2 regions of the Buttiauxella sp. AC142 genome follow, and region 1 is predicted to be linked to the other one. Evidence: predicted binding sites of a transcription regulator. Region 1 holds the regulator's gene; the other holds the start of a gene.
The links. Region 1 encodes sigma-54, which starts transcription at its own class of promoters, with help from an activator protein. Its sites were predicted from a motif close to GTTGGCACANNTTTCGCTNT; they were not measured.
Positions count from the first base shown of each region.

Region 2: AC0IWZ_RS12850 (branched-chain amino acid ABC transporter substrate-binding protein) is a predicted target of sigma-54. The motif match lies at 1,407-1,426, and genes of this name have one in related genera.

Region 1 is NZ_CEEDCH010000001.1:4,010,360-4,014,781, reverse strand. It holds gene rapZ (RNase adapter RapZ) at 1-36, opposite strand, end outside; gene ptsN (PTS IIA-like nitrogen regulatory protein PtsN) at 90-581, opposite strand; gene hpf (ribosome hibernation promoting factor) at 664-951, opposite strand; gene rpoN (RNA polymerase factor sigma-54) at 974-2,407, opposite strand; gene lptB (LPS export ABC transporter ATP-binding protein) at 2,456-3,181, opposite strand; gene lptA (lipopolysaccharide ABC transporter substrate-binding protein LptA) at 3,188-3,751, opposite strand; gene lptC (LPS export ABC transporter periplasmic protein LptC) at 3,720-4,295, opposite strand; gene kdsC (3-deoxy-manno-octulosonate-8-phosphatase KdsC) at 4,292-4,422, opposite strand, start outside.
Region 2 is NZ_CEEDCH010000001.1:2,751,892-2,756,313, reverse strand. It holds gene AC0IWZ_RS12860 (RluA family pseudouridine synthase) at 152-850, opposite strand; tRNA gene AC0IWZ_RS12855 (tRNA-Asn) at 988-1,063, opposite strand; gene AC0IWZ_RS12850 (branched-chain amino acid ABC transporter substrate-binding protein) at 1,594-2,715, shown strand; gene AC0IWZ_RS12845 (ABC transporter permease subunit) at 2,885-3,799, shown strand; gene livM (high-affinity branched-chain amino acid ABC transporter permease LivM) at 3,811-4,422, shown strand, end outside.

The sequences.
Region 1 (4,422 bases):
TGAACCAGAGCGGCCGCTGACAATCATCAGCACCATTTTATCACTCCCCCAACTTCTCTTGCTGTGGCACGCACATGACCGCAGCCAGATTATTCACTTTCACTACCATGTTCGGTTTCGGTAATGATCTGATAAAGCTCTTCATCGCTCTGCGCTGAACGCAGGCGTCGGCAAATCGTTTTGTCCGCGAGACGTTTTGCTACCAAAGACAAAGTGTGCAAATGTGTTTTTGTCTGATCGGCCGGAACAAGTAGCGCAAACATCAGGTCGACCGGCTGATTATCAATAGCATCAAACGCGATAGGGGTTTCCAGTTTAATAAACACCCCTACGGCGCGGGTGGTATCTTCTTCCAGTTTTCCGTGAGGAATGGCGATACCATTGCCGATACCGGTACTACCCATTCGCTCACGCGTCAGTACCGCCTCAAAAACGACTTGAGGTGGCAGACCGAGCTGTTTCGCCGCGAGTTCACTGATAATTTCCAGCGCACGCTTCTTACTTTGGCAATGTACATTGCTACGGGTACATTCTTTGTTCAGGACATTACTAAGTTGTAGAGCAGAATCGTTGTTCATCATAAGTTCACCTAAGCACTCTGTTGTGGCAACGGCCCGTTACTTCCGTAACGAGCCGTGAATGCCAAAACCGTTGCCTGGATTATCAGTGTTGTTTTAGTTTATCTTTATGTTTGGTTAGCTGGCGCGCCAGTTTATCAATCAGACCGTCAATCGCCGCATACATATCCTGCCCTTCAGCGCTGGCATGTATTTCACCACCATTGATATGAAGTGTTGCGTCGGCAATATGCGTGACTTTTTCCACTTTTAACACAATATAGACTTGGTTAATCCTATCGAAGTACTGCTCCAGTTTGGCAAACTTCGTGCTCACAAAATCGCGCAGTGCGTCAGTGATTTCGACGTTTTGTCCTGTAATGTTGAGCTGCATAGTGTCTTCCTTATCGGTTAAGTCACACCAGTTGTTTACGCTGGTTTGACGGTGGTATGGATAAAGACTCTCGGTACTTCGCAACAGTGCGGCGTGCCACCATGATCCCCTGATCCGATAGCATAGTCGTTAACTTGCTATCACTCAGCGGTTTCGCAGGGTTTTCCGCAGCAATTAACTTCTTCACCAAAGCCCGAATAGCCGTGGACGAGGCTTCACCACCGCCCTCGGTATTGACATGACTTGAGAAGAAATACTTCAATTCAAAAATGCCTCGCGGACTGTGCAAATACTTTTGCGTGGTCACGCGGGAAATGGTGGATTCGTGCATTTCGACCACTTGGGCGATATCAGCAAGAACCATCGGTTTCATATGCTCTGCACCGAACTCAAAAAAGCCTTGCTGCTGTTCAACGATGCAGCGGCTAACCCGCAGCAAGGTATCATTGCGGCTTTCAAGGCTTTTGATCAGCCACTTCGCTTCTTGCAGGTTACTGCGAATAAATTGTGAGTCGCTGTCATTGCGGGCATTGGTGCCCATAGCAGCGTACTGTTGATTTATTTTTAGACGTGGGATGCTGTCGGCGTTGAGTTCTACCGTCCAGCGGCCCTGAGTTTTTTTGACCAACACATCAGGGATTACATACTCTGGTTCGCTGGTCTGAATGGACTGGCCCGGACGCGGATCAAGCGACTGAATCAGGCACATCGCCTCTTTCAGCACTTCTTCTTTCAGACGCGTGACGCGCATCAGGCTGCGGAAATCATGGTTGGCGAGCAAGTCGAGATGTTCGCTGACAATCAGGCGAGCTTCGGTTAGCCAGGGTGTTTCTCGCGCGAATTGTGAAAGCTGTATCAGGAGGCAATCACGAAGGTCGCGTGCGGCGACGCCGACAGGATCGAAGCGTTGCACGCGTTTGAGCACCGCTTCCACTTCGTCGAGGGTGATTTCTTCATCGCCCATGCTTTCGAGAATTTCATCCAGCGAAACGGTCAGATAGCCCATTTCGTCAACGGCATCAACAATAGACGTTGCAATCGCGGTGTCGGTATCAGAAAACGGGGTGAGATCGACCTGCCACATCAGGTAATCCTGGAGTGACTGGGTAGTTTCTCCCTGATAAACCGGTAACTCGTCGTCTATATAGTCAGTTCCGGTTCCCGATGGCGTACCTGCGGTGTAAATTTCGTCCCAGCTGGTATCCAACGGTAACTCGTCGGGCATCTCTTTTTGTTCGAGTGCCTCACGAGTATCTAACGCTTCATTTTCACGAACTTCCTGAGTTTCAATTTCTTCATGCAGATCGGTTTGCTCAAGCAGCGGGTTACTTTCCAGTGCTTGCTGAAGTTCCTGCTGTAATTCTAACGTCGACAGCTGCAACAGACGAATTGCCTGCTGTAACTGTGGCGTCATAGCAAGTTGTTGGCTGAGCCGTAATTGCAAACCTTGCTTCATATTCAGAGCGAACTTCCTCAGGTGTAATCGTTAATTATTCCTACCCTATCAGAGTCTGAACTCTTCGCCCAGATACACGCGTTTAACATGCTCGTCTTCCAGGATCTCAGCTGGCGTGCCGTGGGCGATTAAATGGCCCTGGCTTACGATGTAAGCGCGTTCACATACGGCTAACGTTTCGCGTACGTTATGGTCAGTTATCAGCACCCCAAGCCCGCTGTCGCGTAAATGCTCGATGATTCGCTTGATGTCGATAACGGAAATTGGGTCAACACCTGCAAAAGGTTCATCCAAAAGAATAAATTTTGGATTTGCAGCCAATGCGCGAGCAATTTCAACACGGCGACGCTCACCACCGGACAAAGATTGCCCGAGGCTATTACGCAAATGCTCAATGTGGAACTCTTCCATTAGCTCATTGGCGCGGTCTTCACGCTGCTCGGTAGAAAGATCATCACGGATTTGCAGCACGGCCATTAAGTTATCGAACACGCTTAAACGGCGGAAAATAGACGCTTCTTGAGGCAAGTACCCAATACCACGTCGTGCACGTGCATGAAGCGGCAGCAGGCTGATGTCTTCATCATCAATAATAATGTTGCCCGCATCACGCGGAACAATACCGACCACCATATAAAAAGTGGTGGTTTTCCCTGCACCGTTAGGGCCGAGCAAACCGACAATCTCACCTGATTTAACGGTCAGACTAACGTCTTCTACAACGCGGCGGCCTTTGTAGGCTTTAGCGAGATTTTTTGCAATTAAAGTAGCCATAACGAATTAGTTACTCTTTTTCTGCGCAGGGGCGGGTGCCGGAGCCTTGCCGTCTTTTTTCTGCAACTGAGAAGGAACCAGAACGGTCGTAACACGTTTACCTTTTTCGCTAAAGGCCTGCATTTTCTGCTCTTTAACGAGGTAAGTAATTTTGTCGCCTTTAATATTGCTATCGACCTGCTCCAGATAGGCATTGCCGGTCAGCACGACAAAATCGTTTTGCAGCTCATAGTGCATAGTCGATGAGTGGCCGCTAACGGGTTTGCCGCTATCTTGCATCTGATAGAAAGTGGCTGGATTACCGTAGCCATCAATCACTTCTTTACCTTGCTCGCCGCCGGGGCGTGTGACAACGACTTTATCGGCATTAATCTTGATACTACCTTGCGTCACAACCACATTGCCGGTGAAGGTGACGACGTTGCCTTGCATATCCAGCGACTGTTGGTCAGATTCAATGTGAATCGGCTGATCGGTATCACCGGTCAGCGCAAATGCCGAAAAACTGGCGGCTAAAAGCGTACTGGTCAGTACTAAATTACGGCTGAGTTTGTTTATTCTGGATTTCATAAGATGTTCTAACCTTTTCAATCAGCTCGGCATTTTTGCTGCGTAAATTACCACGCATTTTGAGGCCGGTGGAGTTAAAGCTGGTTCCGTACAAGGTTACCTGGTCATCAGAGGCAACATCCTGAGTGACTAAATTAACCTGCGCATTATCCGTGGTAATTTTGCGTAGCTGCGAATCTGGCGTCAGAGCTGTAAGCACCACATTCCCATACAGATACAGCATCCGATCGTTAGTAAGTTTGGCGCGATCTGCTCGTAATGACCAGGTGGCGACTTTGTTTTCGTCGTATTGCGTCATCACCGGATTGGTGAACCACGAAACGGCGGTTTCGGAAAAATATTCAACGTGCTCAGCAACCAGTCGGTAATTTAAAGCCCCTTCAGGACTGTAGGCGAGAGTCGTGGAATGTTCACTTTTATAGGTTGGTTCATTCGTGTTCACTGTTGGAGGCGCAACGGCATCTTTGTCTACCAGATTCACACCGATCAAAATCAGCACCAGCAATGAAAGCAGGATGATAACCCAACGTCTGGTCTTACTCATATAGATAGCCCTTTGGCCTCATCAAGCTTACCTTGTGCCAGTAACAGCAAGTCGCAGACTTCGCGCACTGCTCCACGGCCGCCAGCAATACGCGTCACGTAGTCGGCACGAGGAATGAGTAAAGGAT
Region 2 (4,422 bases), 1.3 Mb from region 1:
GGAATCAGAAAATTTACTTGCGTGGAAGATCATGATTTGAAGGCGGGTTGTGGAAAACGATTGAAATGATGGCTTATGAGTTCAAAGCACCGAAGATTGTTGCCGCGTTGGATAAAGCGGCGGAGCGTGGCGTGAAAGTTTTTGTCCTTACTCAAAACGGACTCGCATTGCGTGCTTTAATCAACTCACCACTGACCGGATGAACAAAATCCAGCTCACTGGCGTGCAGCATTAGCCGCGGGGTGTGTTCAGTTCCTGGCAACAGAAGGCCGCCGTATAGGTCGCAGCCCAAAATAGGGTGGCCCAATTGCTGGCAGTGAATGCGAAGTTGATGAGTACGCCCGGTTTCCGGGGTAAGTTCTACCCGCGTCAATGGCAGTAACGCCCCGTCTTCCCGCTCACGGTAAAAGCGTTCAACGACCCGATAGCCAGAACGTGCAGGCTTGCCGTTGATGGCGCAAATCGACATCAGCGGGAACAGCGCCGGATCTTTGGCAATCGCTGCGTCTATCACCCCGTTGTTGTCGCTCACATGCCCACAGAGCAGCGCACTGTAGGCTTTGGTGACTGCGCGCTGGCTGAATTGTTGGCATAGAGCGGCGTTGATAGCTTTATTGCGCGCAATCACCATCAGCCCGGAAGTCCCGAAATCCAGGCGATGCACCAGGGTGCAGCCGGGGAATTCTTGTACCAGACGATGATGCACTGAATCGAGATTCTGCGGGTTTTTCCCCGAGAGGCTGAGTAACCCGGTAGGTTTATTGATCAATACCAGATGTTCGTCCTGATAGAGCGTCTCAATCTGCTCATGGCACGGCGGGGCAATAAAATTATCGATAATGGTAGACATCAGACTGCCTGGACGGAGAGTGGAAGCGGATGATAGCGAACTTTAAACCGACAGGCGAATTGGGTTATTCGGCTTTTAGCCCCAATCATCAGACACAAAAAAAGCCTGCTTAGTTTCCTAAGCAGGCTTTTCGAATTTGGCTCCTCTGACTGGACTCGAACCAGTGACATACGGATTAACAGTCCGCCGTTCTACCGACTGAACTACAGAGGAATTGTGTAACGGGGCGCATATTAACGAGAAGCAGGGGGCATGTCAAAGGGTTCGCGAAAAAGAATTTTGTTTGCTCTTTTTATAGTCAACTTGTTGAGTATTAAGGCGAATTGTCCTTGTCTTAATCATCCATTGCTCATTTCACGCAAACTCAACTCCTTAAGCATGATTAACCACTTCATCAGTAAGCTCTTTATTGGTGCAAAGCGGCGTAATTCTCAACTTTTCTGCTTTATTGTTAAGCAGATGTGATCCCCGCTGTAATTTCAATCTGTGATACCGGGCCGCTTTCAACCGCGCTCTATACTGACATATGTCGAAACAATGACATTCGGTTAACAACATTGGCAACCATTTTGCTTAATGTTCAGGGCCGTGAAAATCGTAAGGATACCCCGTAAGGAAACCCCGCCGTAAATCACAGGATTTTGTCTGGATAGTCCAATTTGTACTCGTTCGTGTTTTTGCTTGTGAATGGTCTTAAACCGTTGTGCATAAACCTCTTTGCTTCTTTGCTAAGGAACATACAAATGTCGCTGAAATTAATCAGAAGTCCTCTTTCTCTTGTGTTGGCAGGTTGTCTGGTGACGGCGTTCTCCGCCCAGGCCGATATTGTGATTGGTGTTGCCGGGCCATTCACCGGGCCGAACGCCACTTATGGCGATCAATACTGGCATGGCGCGACGCAGGCCGCTGAAGACATCAACGCCGCAGGCGGGATTAACGGCGAAAAAATCAAACTGGTGCAGGGTGATGATGCTTGTGAGCCGAAACAGGCGGTGTCCGTCGCTAACCGTCTGGTGGATCAGGATAAAGTGAAAGCTGTGGTTGGCCATTTCTGCTCATCTTCCACTATGCCTGCGTCCGAGGTGTATAACGACGCGGGGATCCTGGCTATCACTCCAGGGTCAACGAACCCGCTTATCACCGAGCGCAAGATGAACGATATGTTCCGCATGTGCGGGCGTGATGACCAGCAAGGAAAGGTCGCCAGCGATTTCATTATTGATAAGCTCAAAGCTAAACGCGTGGTGATCATTCACGATAAAGACACTTACGGGCAGGGGCTGGCCGATGCGACCAAAGCCGCGCTCGCCAAACGTGGCGTCAATGACGTGATGTATGAAGGTTTGTCGCGCGGCGAAAAAGACTTTAACGCGCTGGTGACAAAAATCAGTGCGCAAAAACCCGACGTGGTGTTCTTCGGCGGTTGCCATCCGGAAGCCGGGCCGCTGGTGCGCCAGATGCGTGAACAGGGCGTGCAGGCCAAATTCTTCTCCGGCGACTGTATCGTAAACGAAGAGATGGTCACAGCCGCAGGCGGCCCACAATACACCAACGGTATCTACATGACCTTCGGGAAAGATCCGCGTTTGATCCCGGACGGCAAAGCCGTTATTGATAAATTCCGCTCCAGCAAATTCGAGCCAGAAGGCTACACCCTCTATTCCTACGCATCCGTTCAGGCAATTGCTGCGGCCTTCAAAGCCACAGGCGGCACCGATTCCGCCAAAGCCAGCGCCTGGTTAAAAGCCAATCCGGTGGATACCGTGATGGGTAAAAAAGCCTGGGATGAGAAGGGCGACTTAAAAGTCTCAGATTATGTGGTTTATCAGTGGGATGCGCAGGGTAAATACAAAGAAGTCCAATAAGGCTATTTTATTTGCCATTTTGAATCCGGGCAGTGCTCAGAATCCTCACGTACTTCATGTACGCTCCGGTTCTTCCGCGCTGGCCGTATCCAAACTGGCTGCAACAATGACGCCTTATTAATTCTGGCTGCGTCGTCCAGACGCAGCCACCAAAAGAGACTGCCAAACTATGGATGCCTTCTTCCTGCAACAATTGATAAATGGCTTAACGCTAGGGTCCGTTTACGGGTTGATAGCCATCGGCTACACCATGGTTTACGGCATTATTGGCATGATTAACTTCGCGCACGGCGAAGTGTATATGATCTCCGCGTATCTGTGCGCCATCGGCCTGGCGCTGCTGTCGTTCTTCGGCATTCACTCGTTCCCGTTATTAATCCTCGGCACGCTGGTATTCACCATTGTGGTGACGGGCGTATATGGCTGGACGATTGAGCGCATCGCCTACAAACCGCTGCGCAACTCCACACGTTTAGCGCCGCTGATTTCCGCAATCGGCATGTCGCTCATCCTGCAAAACTACGCGCAAATCAGCCAGGGGCCGCGCCAGCAGGGCATTCCCACCATGCTTGACGGCGTGTTCCGCTTCCATATTGGCGAAGGTTTTGTGCAAATCACCTACACCAAAGTGTTTATTTTGATTGCCTCGTTTGCTGGCATGTTGCTGCTCACCTGGATCATCGGTAACACACGTCTGGGGCGCATGTGCCGCGCGGTGCAGCAAGACCGCAAAATGGCCTCGATTCTGGGGATTAACACCGACCGAATTATCTCGATTGTATTTGTGATTGGCGCGTCCATGGCCGGGCTGGCGGGCGTGTTAATCACCATGAACTACGGCACTTTTGATTTCTACGCCGGGTTTATCATCGGCATTAAAGCGTTCACGGCGGCGGTGCTCGGGGGGATTGGCTCGTTACCCGGCGCGATGTTAGGCGGCCTGATTCTGGGAATTGCCGAGGCGCAATTCTCCGGCATGGTGAATTCTGATTATAAAGATGTCTTCTCGTTTGGGTTGCTGGTGGTGATCCTCATTTTCCGGCCGCAAGGGCTGCTTGGTCGCCCGATCGTTGCCAAAGTGTGAGGGAGCAAAAAATGACAGCAGAAACGGTATTGCATGAAGGTTTTTCCCTCAAACGCTGCTTGCTGGATGCGGTTTTCGCCGGTCTGGTGGCGTTAATCATTTTTGGCCCGATTGTCGGTGTGGTGCTGGATGGTTACAGTTTTAACTTCGACGGCCAGCGCCTGGTGATGATTATCGCGGCGGTGATGGCCGGGCGTTTTCTGTTGAGCGCTTTCTTGACAACCGGAGTGGGAACCCGCTTTCTCAGCCGCTTTGAAACCGATAACTCAGGCGTGTATGTGCGCCCGCCGGACTATAAAAGTCGTCTGCGCTGGATAATCCCGCTGGTGTTGGTGCTGGCGGTTTGCTTCCCGTTTGTTGCCACCAAATATGTGCTGACCGTGGCGATTCTCGGGCTGATCTATGTTCTGCTCGGTTTAGGTTTAAATATTGTCGTTGGCCTCGCCGGATTGCTGGACTTAGGGTACGTCGCTTTTTACGCGATAGGCGCGTATGGCCTGGCGCTCGGCTACCAGTACCTCGGTTTGGGTTTCTGGTCGATGCTGCCGCTTTCGGCACTGATGGCGGCGGCGGCAGGCGCGCTGCTCGGTTTCCCGGTGTTGCGTATGCATGGCGATTACCTG